Linked DNA regions of Niveibacterium microcysteis. The protein of the gene in region 1 interacts with the protein of each later gene in a pairwise test. Links are inferred from orthologs where the notes say so. Each region holds a gene or a part of one and is shown on either strand. Other genes may lie near its edges.

Region 1 (3,142 bases):
GACGGATCGAAGGCCTCACCTGCTGCTTGGGCCTCCTTGCCTTGGTAGCCATCCAGCACGCCGGCGAGCGCGGGCGCCTCGGGCACGTCGACCCGCACCGGCTTGTCGGTCGGGATGAACTGGCCAAAAGTCCGGTTTGACGCCTTGAAGTAGGCGTTGGCAACCCGCTGCACATCGGCAAGCGTTGCCTGTTCAATACGGTCGCGCCCGAGGAAGAACAGTCGCCAGTCACCAAGCGCAATGGCTTCGGACAGGCCCACGCCGAAATGCGCCGGATCATTGAGCGTCTTCTCAAAGCCATTGAGCAGGGCAACGCGGGCGCGATCGAGTTCGGCCTGGGTGATCGGCTTGCGCGCGAGGTTCTCGACCACGTCGACGAGGATCTTGCGGGCTTCGCTGCGCGACTGCTGCTTCGTGAGTTGCACGAAGAAGGTCATGTAGCCCGGCTCGGCCAACTCGAAGTTCCAGGCGCTGACGCTCGCCGCCTTGCCTCGCTCCACCAGGGCCTTGTGCAAGCGGCCGCTCGGCGCATCACCGAGTATGTATGAGAGTAATGAGAGCGCCGCGGTATCCGGATGTGAGCCCGCCGGCACATGGTAGAGAGTGCCAACGAGCTGTATGTCACCCACCCGCGCCAGCGCGACTTCGCGCTCGCCGTCCTGCACCGGTTCGCGTGTCCAGGTCGGCGTCAGCTCCCGCGCAGGCCGCGCAATCGGCATGAAGTAGTTGGCGATCTTCTGCAGCGTGGCAGCGGCATCGAACTTGCCGGTCACGGTCAGCACCGCGTTGTCCGGTTGGTAGTAACGGCGGTAGAACGCCTGCAGATTCTCGATGCGCACGCCTTCGACGTCAGCACGCGCGCCAATCGTCGATTTGCCGTAGTTGTGCCACTGGTAGGCTGCGGCCGCCATCTTTTCCCACAGGATCTGGCCCGGATTGTTCTCGCCAGACTCCATTTCGTTGCGCACGACGGTCATCTCTGAATCGAGATCGGCCTTCGCAATGTAGGAATTGACCATGCGGTCCGCCTCCATACGCAAAGCCCAGTCTAGGTTGTCGTCCGAGGCCGTGAACGTCTCGTAGTAGTTCGTGCGATCGAACCACGTCGTGCCGTTCATCTGCATGCCACGGCGCTTGAACTCGGAGTCGATGGTGTTGCCGGGGAAATTCTTCGACCCCTTGAACATCAGGTGCTCAAGCAGGTGCGCCATGCCGGTCTCACCGTAGTGTTCATGCCGGGAGCCCACCAGATAGGTGATATTCACCGTGGTGCTGGGCTTGGTCTCGTCCGGCGCGAGCAAGACCCGCAGGCCGTTCGGCAAACGGTATTCGGTGATGCCCTCCACGCTGGTCACGCGCTGAATCCCTTGCGGAACGCTGACGGCAGCCGGTGCCGCATCGGCCCAACCGACTGCAGGTGTGATTACCAGCCAAAGCCCCAGCACAAGGGCCCGCGAAAAGCCGCTACGGACGTGCATGCATACTCCCAGATGGTTCGGCACCAAGTGCCACGAATGAACGACGGCCGCATCGCGGCCGCCTGTCTGGCTATGACCGGCCGCTCCCAAACGGGTTCGGCACGAAGTTCAGCTCACTTGCAGCGGATCACGAACTCGAATTCTTTCGCTGCCGTTTCGGCGTGCGATGCAAGCTCGTGGCCGGTCTGTCGGCAGAAGGCCTGGAAATCACGCACCGAGCCAGGGTCCGTGGCGACCACGCGCAGCGTCTCCCCGGTGTGCATTTCGGCAAGCGCCTTCTTCGCCCGCAGGATCGGCAAGGGGCAATTGAGCCCGCGCACATCCAGATCGCGATTAACGTCCATCCAAGACTCCCGAGACAGGTAAAGGCTGAAGTTTCATTCTAGCGCGCGGCACGCGCCGCCCCCGCGCACGTCATCGTTGCTGTTGCTTCTCCAGCTCACGACGCCGGTCTTGCAGCTCCGCCAAGCGCGCTTCGGCGGCGGCCTTCTCGTAGTAATCGCCGTCGCGCGCGCGAAGGCCGAGCGTGAGTTGTTCGATCGCGGAGTAGAGCGACCCACGCAGGACGTAGACCTCCGCCTGGGCACGATGTTGCGACAGGCGCTTGCCTTGCGCCGCACTCGCCTTGGCGAGGCGGCTGTAGAGCCGCTCGTCGGCGCTGTCGAAGCGGATCTGGTCATTCGCGAGCGCCGCTGCCTCGCGGGGTTTGCCGGCCGCCATCAGGGCATCAATCTCGCCGTAGACCAGCGCGCTGCTCTGCGGAAAACGCTGTCGCGCCGCCCGCAGGATGCGCACCGCATCCATGTTGGCGCCAGCGGCCCGGTGCACATCTGCATCAAGCAGATCGACCATGGCGCTGCTGAGGTCGAGCTTGCGCAAGGCAGCGACATCCTTCTGCGCATCGGCGACCTGGTTGAGCCGAAGGTGGGCGCGACCGCGTGCGTACCAATGGACGGCAGCGGCATTCACGCGTTGTGGTGGCTCGCCGGCAAAGCGCGTCAGGATGTCTTCCGGCACCTGCTCAAGGCTCTCGATCTTCGCCTTGACCAAGGAGAAGTCGATCGAATCGACCACTTGCCGATATGGCAGTTGCTGCACCCGGTTGGCCACATCACCGATCCGCTCGCTGGTCAGCGGGTGGGAGCGCAGGTAAGCAAACGAGCCGCTATCGAAGAGCCGCGTCGCGCGATCGAGACGCTCGAAAAAACTCACCATGCCGCGCGTGTCGAAACCCGCGGCGTCGAGCACCTGTAGGCCAATGCGATCCGCTTCGCGTTCGTAGTCGCGCGAATACGCCAGCTGCGCGCTCGCCATCGCCGCCTGCCCCGCCGAAAGCGCTGCACCTGCGGCATCGCCGCTCGAGCGGGAGGCAAGGATCGCCAGTACCAGCGAGGCGAGCATCATGTAACCCATGTTCTGCTGCTGCGCGACCATCCGCGCCATGTGGCGCTGCTGCACGTGCGAGATTTCGTGCGCCATCACCGAGGCCAGCTCGGATTCGGACTGCGCCGCGACGAACAGCCCGGTATGGAAGTACAGCACGCCGCCAAGGGTTGCCGCGGCGTTGATCGACTTGTCGTGCAGCACGAAGTAGCGGTACTGCTGGCTCGGCGTGGCGCTCACGGCGACTAGCCGCGAACCGATGCGCTCGAGGTAGTCCTCCA
Region 2 (3,232 bases), 800 kb from region 1 along the record:
AGGCCCACTGCATCGCCACACGACGCTCGTTTTCGGCAAGGTGCGCGTAGCGATCCGGGTGGATCTTCGCCTGCACATCAAGATAGGCAGATTCCAGCACCGACGGATCGACCGTATAGCGGCGCGGCAATCCGAACAAAGAGAAGTAGTCGCCTAGAGCGTCGGAAAAGTTCATCGGATTCAGTAATGACAACGCCGCCGTGCGCATCGGTGCGCCGCGGCGGCGTCGCGCCGGTCAGGCAAGGCCAGGCTCAGACGTTGAAACTCTCGCCGCAACCGCACTGGTCCTTGACGTTGGGGTTGTTGAACTTGAACCCCTCGTTAAGACCCTCGCGGACAAAATCCAGCTCAGTGCCATCGATGTACGGCAGGCTCTTCGGGTCCACCAGAACCTTCACACCATGGCTCTCGAACACGATATCGGCCTCGTCGGCCTGATCGGCGTATTCGAGCTTGTAGGCCATGCCGGAACAGCCTGAGGTCTTCACCCCAAGCCGCACACCGACCCCCTTGCCGCGCCGGGCAAGAAAGTTGGCGACATGTTTTGCAGCGCTTTCAGACAACGTGACAGCCATGATTTCCTCAGTCGGCCTTGGGCGACGCCTCTGCATGCTTTTGACGGTAGTCTTCCACAGCCGCCTTGATCGCATCTTCAGCAAGAATCGAGCAGTGGATTTTAACCGGCGGGAGCGCAAGTTCTTCAGCGATCAGTGTGTTGCGGATATCAAGGGCCTGGTCGAGCGTCTTGCCCTTGACCCATTCGGTTACCAGCGACGACGACGCAATCGCCGAGCCACAACCGTAGGTCTTGAACTTCGCATCTTCGATCACACCGGTTTCCGGGTTGACCTTGATCTGGAGCTTCATCACGTCGCCGCAGGCCGGCGCGCCAACCATGCCGGTACCGATGCCGGCTTCGGTCTTGCCGAACGAGCCAACATTGCGCGGATGCTCGTAGTGATCCAGAACTTTTTCGCTATAGGCCATCTTCGTACTCCTCAGTATTCTTCAGTGCGCGGCCCATTGGACCGTGTTGAGATCGATGCCTTCCTGAACCATTTCCCACAGTGGGGACAGCTCACGAAGCTTGCCGATCTTCTTGTGCAGCAGATCGATCGTGTAGTCGATCTCTTCCTCGGTCGTGAAACGGCCGATCGTAAAACGGATCGAGCTATGCGCCAGCTCGTCATTGCGCCCCAAGGCGCGCAGCACGTACGAAGGCTCCAGCGACGCCGAGGTACAGGCCGAGCCCGACGACACCGCGAGATCCTTGACCGCCATGATCATCGACTCGCCTTCGACGTAAGCAAAGCTGATGTTCAGGTTGTGCGGCACACGCTGAACCATGTCGCCATTGACGTAGGTCGCTTCGATATCCGACAGGCCCTTTAGCAAGCGGTCGCGCAGCTTGCCGATGCGGGCGTTGTCCGCTGCCATCTCTTCGCGCGCAATACGGAACGCTTCACCCATACCTGCAATCTGGTGCGTAGCCAATGTGCCGGAACGCAAACCGCGCTCATGCCCACCGCCGTGCATCTGCGCTTCAAGGCGAACGCGCGGCTTGCGACGCACATACAGCGCGCCGATGCCCTTCGGGCCGTAAGTCTTGTGCGCTGAGAACGACATCAAGTCGACCTTCAGTTTTTCAAGGTCAATTTCCACCTTGCCGGTCGCTTGCGCGGCGTCCACATGGAAGACGATTCCACGCTCGCGGCAGATCTCGCCAATCTCGGCGATCGGCTGCACAACGCCGATCTCGTTATTCACGAACATCACGGAAACCACGATCGTGTCCGGGCGAATCGCCGCCTTGAACTGCTCCAGGTCGATCAAACCGTTGTCCTGCACATCGAGGTAGGTCACCTCGAAGCCCTGACGCTCAAGCTCACGGGTGGTGTCCAGCACCGCCTTGTGTTCCGTCTTCACCGTAATCAGGTGCTTGCCCTTGCCCGCATAGAAGTGCGCGGCGCCCTTGATCGCCAGGTTGTTCGACTCGGTCGCGCCAGACGTCCAGATGATTTCCTTCGGGTCGGCGTTAACCAGCGCAGCCACCTGCTCGCGCGCTTCTTCCACCGCACGTTCGGCCTCCCAGCCAAAGGCATGCGAGCGGCTCGCCGGATTGCCGAAATGCTCCGTCAGGTACGGAATCATCTTGGCCGCCACGCGCGGATCCACCGGCGTCGTCGCAGAGTAATCAAGGTAGATCGGAAACTTCAGCATTGCGTCCACTCCAGGCGGGCCGGACCCGCATCACTCATATACTCAGACCGCCACGGCGGAGAGCGTTCTTAAGCCTTGCAGCGTTTCGCCCAACGTTTTCACGAATCGGGCCAGCGCCTCATCCTGCGTGTCGCGCCCGAGGCTCACCCGGATTGCGCCACGCGCAACTTCATCCTCTACACCCATCGCCAGCAGCGTTGCCGACGGCCGCGGATCTGCGCTGGAGCAGGCCGACCCGCTCGCAACCGCAAAACCCGCACGATCCAGTTTCGCCACCAGCGTTTCGCCGTCGACATGGTCGAACGCGAAAAACGCCGTGTTCGGAAGGCGCGCAGCGCCAGCACCAAATACCCACGCCCCCAGGCTCAGAAGCGACGCTTCAAGTGCGTCGCGCTGTCGTGCAGCACGCGACGTCCATTCGTTCAACTCTGCCACCGCGAGTTCCGCTGCTGCACCAAAGCCAACAATCGCCGCGACGTTCTCGGTCCCAGAACGCAAGCCACGCTCCTGGCCACCGCCGGCAACCAGCGGCGCAAGCTCAACACGCTTGTCCAGCACCAAAGCGCCAGCGCCAAGGGGGCCGTGGATCTTGTGCGACGAGATCGTCATTGCGCTCACCGCGAGAGCCCTGAACGAAATCGGCATTTTGCCCAGCGCCTGCACCGCATCGGTGTGAAACAGCGCGCCAGCGGCGCGCGCCTCCGCTGCAAGCCTGTCAATTTCCTGCAAGACGCCGGTCTCGTTGTTTGCCGCCATCACCGACACAAGTCTCGGCGATTGCTTCATCAGCTCGGCAAACACGTCCGCACGAATCCGACCCGAGCCGTCGATGAGTGCCGTCTCGCGGCGCCAGCCCGATCGTTCAAGCTGGCGTGCGGGCTCACGAACGCACGGATGCTCCGAAGCGCCAACAACGATCAGCCCCGGTTTCATCTGCGCAGCGGCGCCCTTGATGAAGAGGTTATTTGCCTCTGAACCGCCGGAGGTAAAGACCACTTCTGTCGGATGCGCG

Evidence for each region.
Region 2: the proteins of JY500_RS15170 (region 1) and JY500_RS11540 interact in binary tests that used the Escherichia coli proteins (3 or more experiments, as listed by UniProt). The link is inferred for Niveibacterium microcysteis from one-to-one orthologs.

Annotation. Positions count from the first base shown.
Region 1 is NZ_CP071060.1:3,348,894-3,352,035, forward strand. What follows is about bases 208-3,032. They hold JY500_RS15170 (sulfurtransferase TusA family protein), read right to left. Parts: upstream 1,823-3,032; coding sequence 1,592-1,822; downstream 208-1,591. Other genes in these bases: JY500_RS15165 (M16 family metallopeptidase), read right to left, coding at 208-1,478; JY500_RS15175 (M48 family metalloprotease), read right to left, coding at 1,893-3,032. Outside these bases: more of JY500_RS15165, read right to left, coding at 1-207; more of JY500_RS15175, read right to left, coding at 3,033-3,142. UniProt on the Escherichia coli protein: Sulfur carrier protein involved in sulfur trafficking in the cell. Part of a sulfur-relay system required for 2-thiolation during synthesis of 2-thiouridine of the modified wobble base 5-methylaminomethyl-2-thiouridine (mnm(5)s(2)U) in tRNA.
Region 2 is NZ_CP071060.1:2,553,907-2,557,138, forward strand. Bases 115-3,029 are described here. They hold JY500_RS11540 (IscS subfamily cysteine desulfurase), read right to left. Parts: upstream 2,221-3,029; coding sequence 1,009-2,220; downstream 115-1,008. Other genes in these bases: hscB (Fe-S protein assembly co-chaperone HscB), read right to left, coding at 115-175; iscA (iron-sulfur cluster assembly protein IscA), read right to left, coding at 252-575; iscU (Fe-S cluster assembly scaffold IscU), read right to left, coding at 583-987; JY500_RS11545 (cysteine desulfurase family protein), read right to left, coding at 2,263-3,029. In the rest of the region: more of hscB, read right to left, coding at 1-114; more of JY500_RS11545, read right to left, coding at 3,030-3,232. UniProt on the Escherichia coli protein: Master enzyme that delivers sulfur to a number of partners involved in Fe-S cluster assembly, tRNA modification or cofactor biosynthesis. Catalyzes the removal of elemental sulfur from cysteine to produce alanine.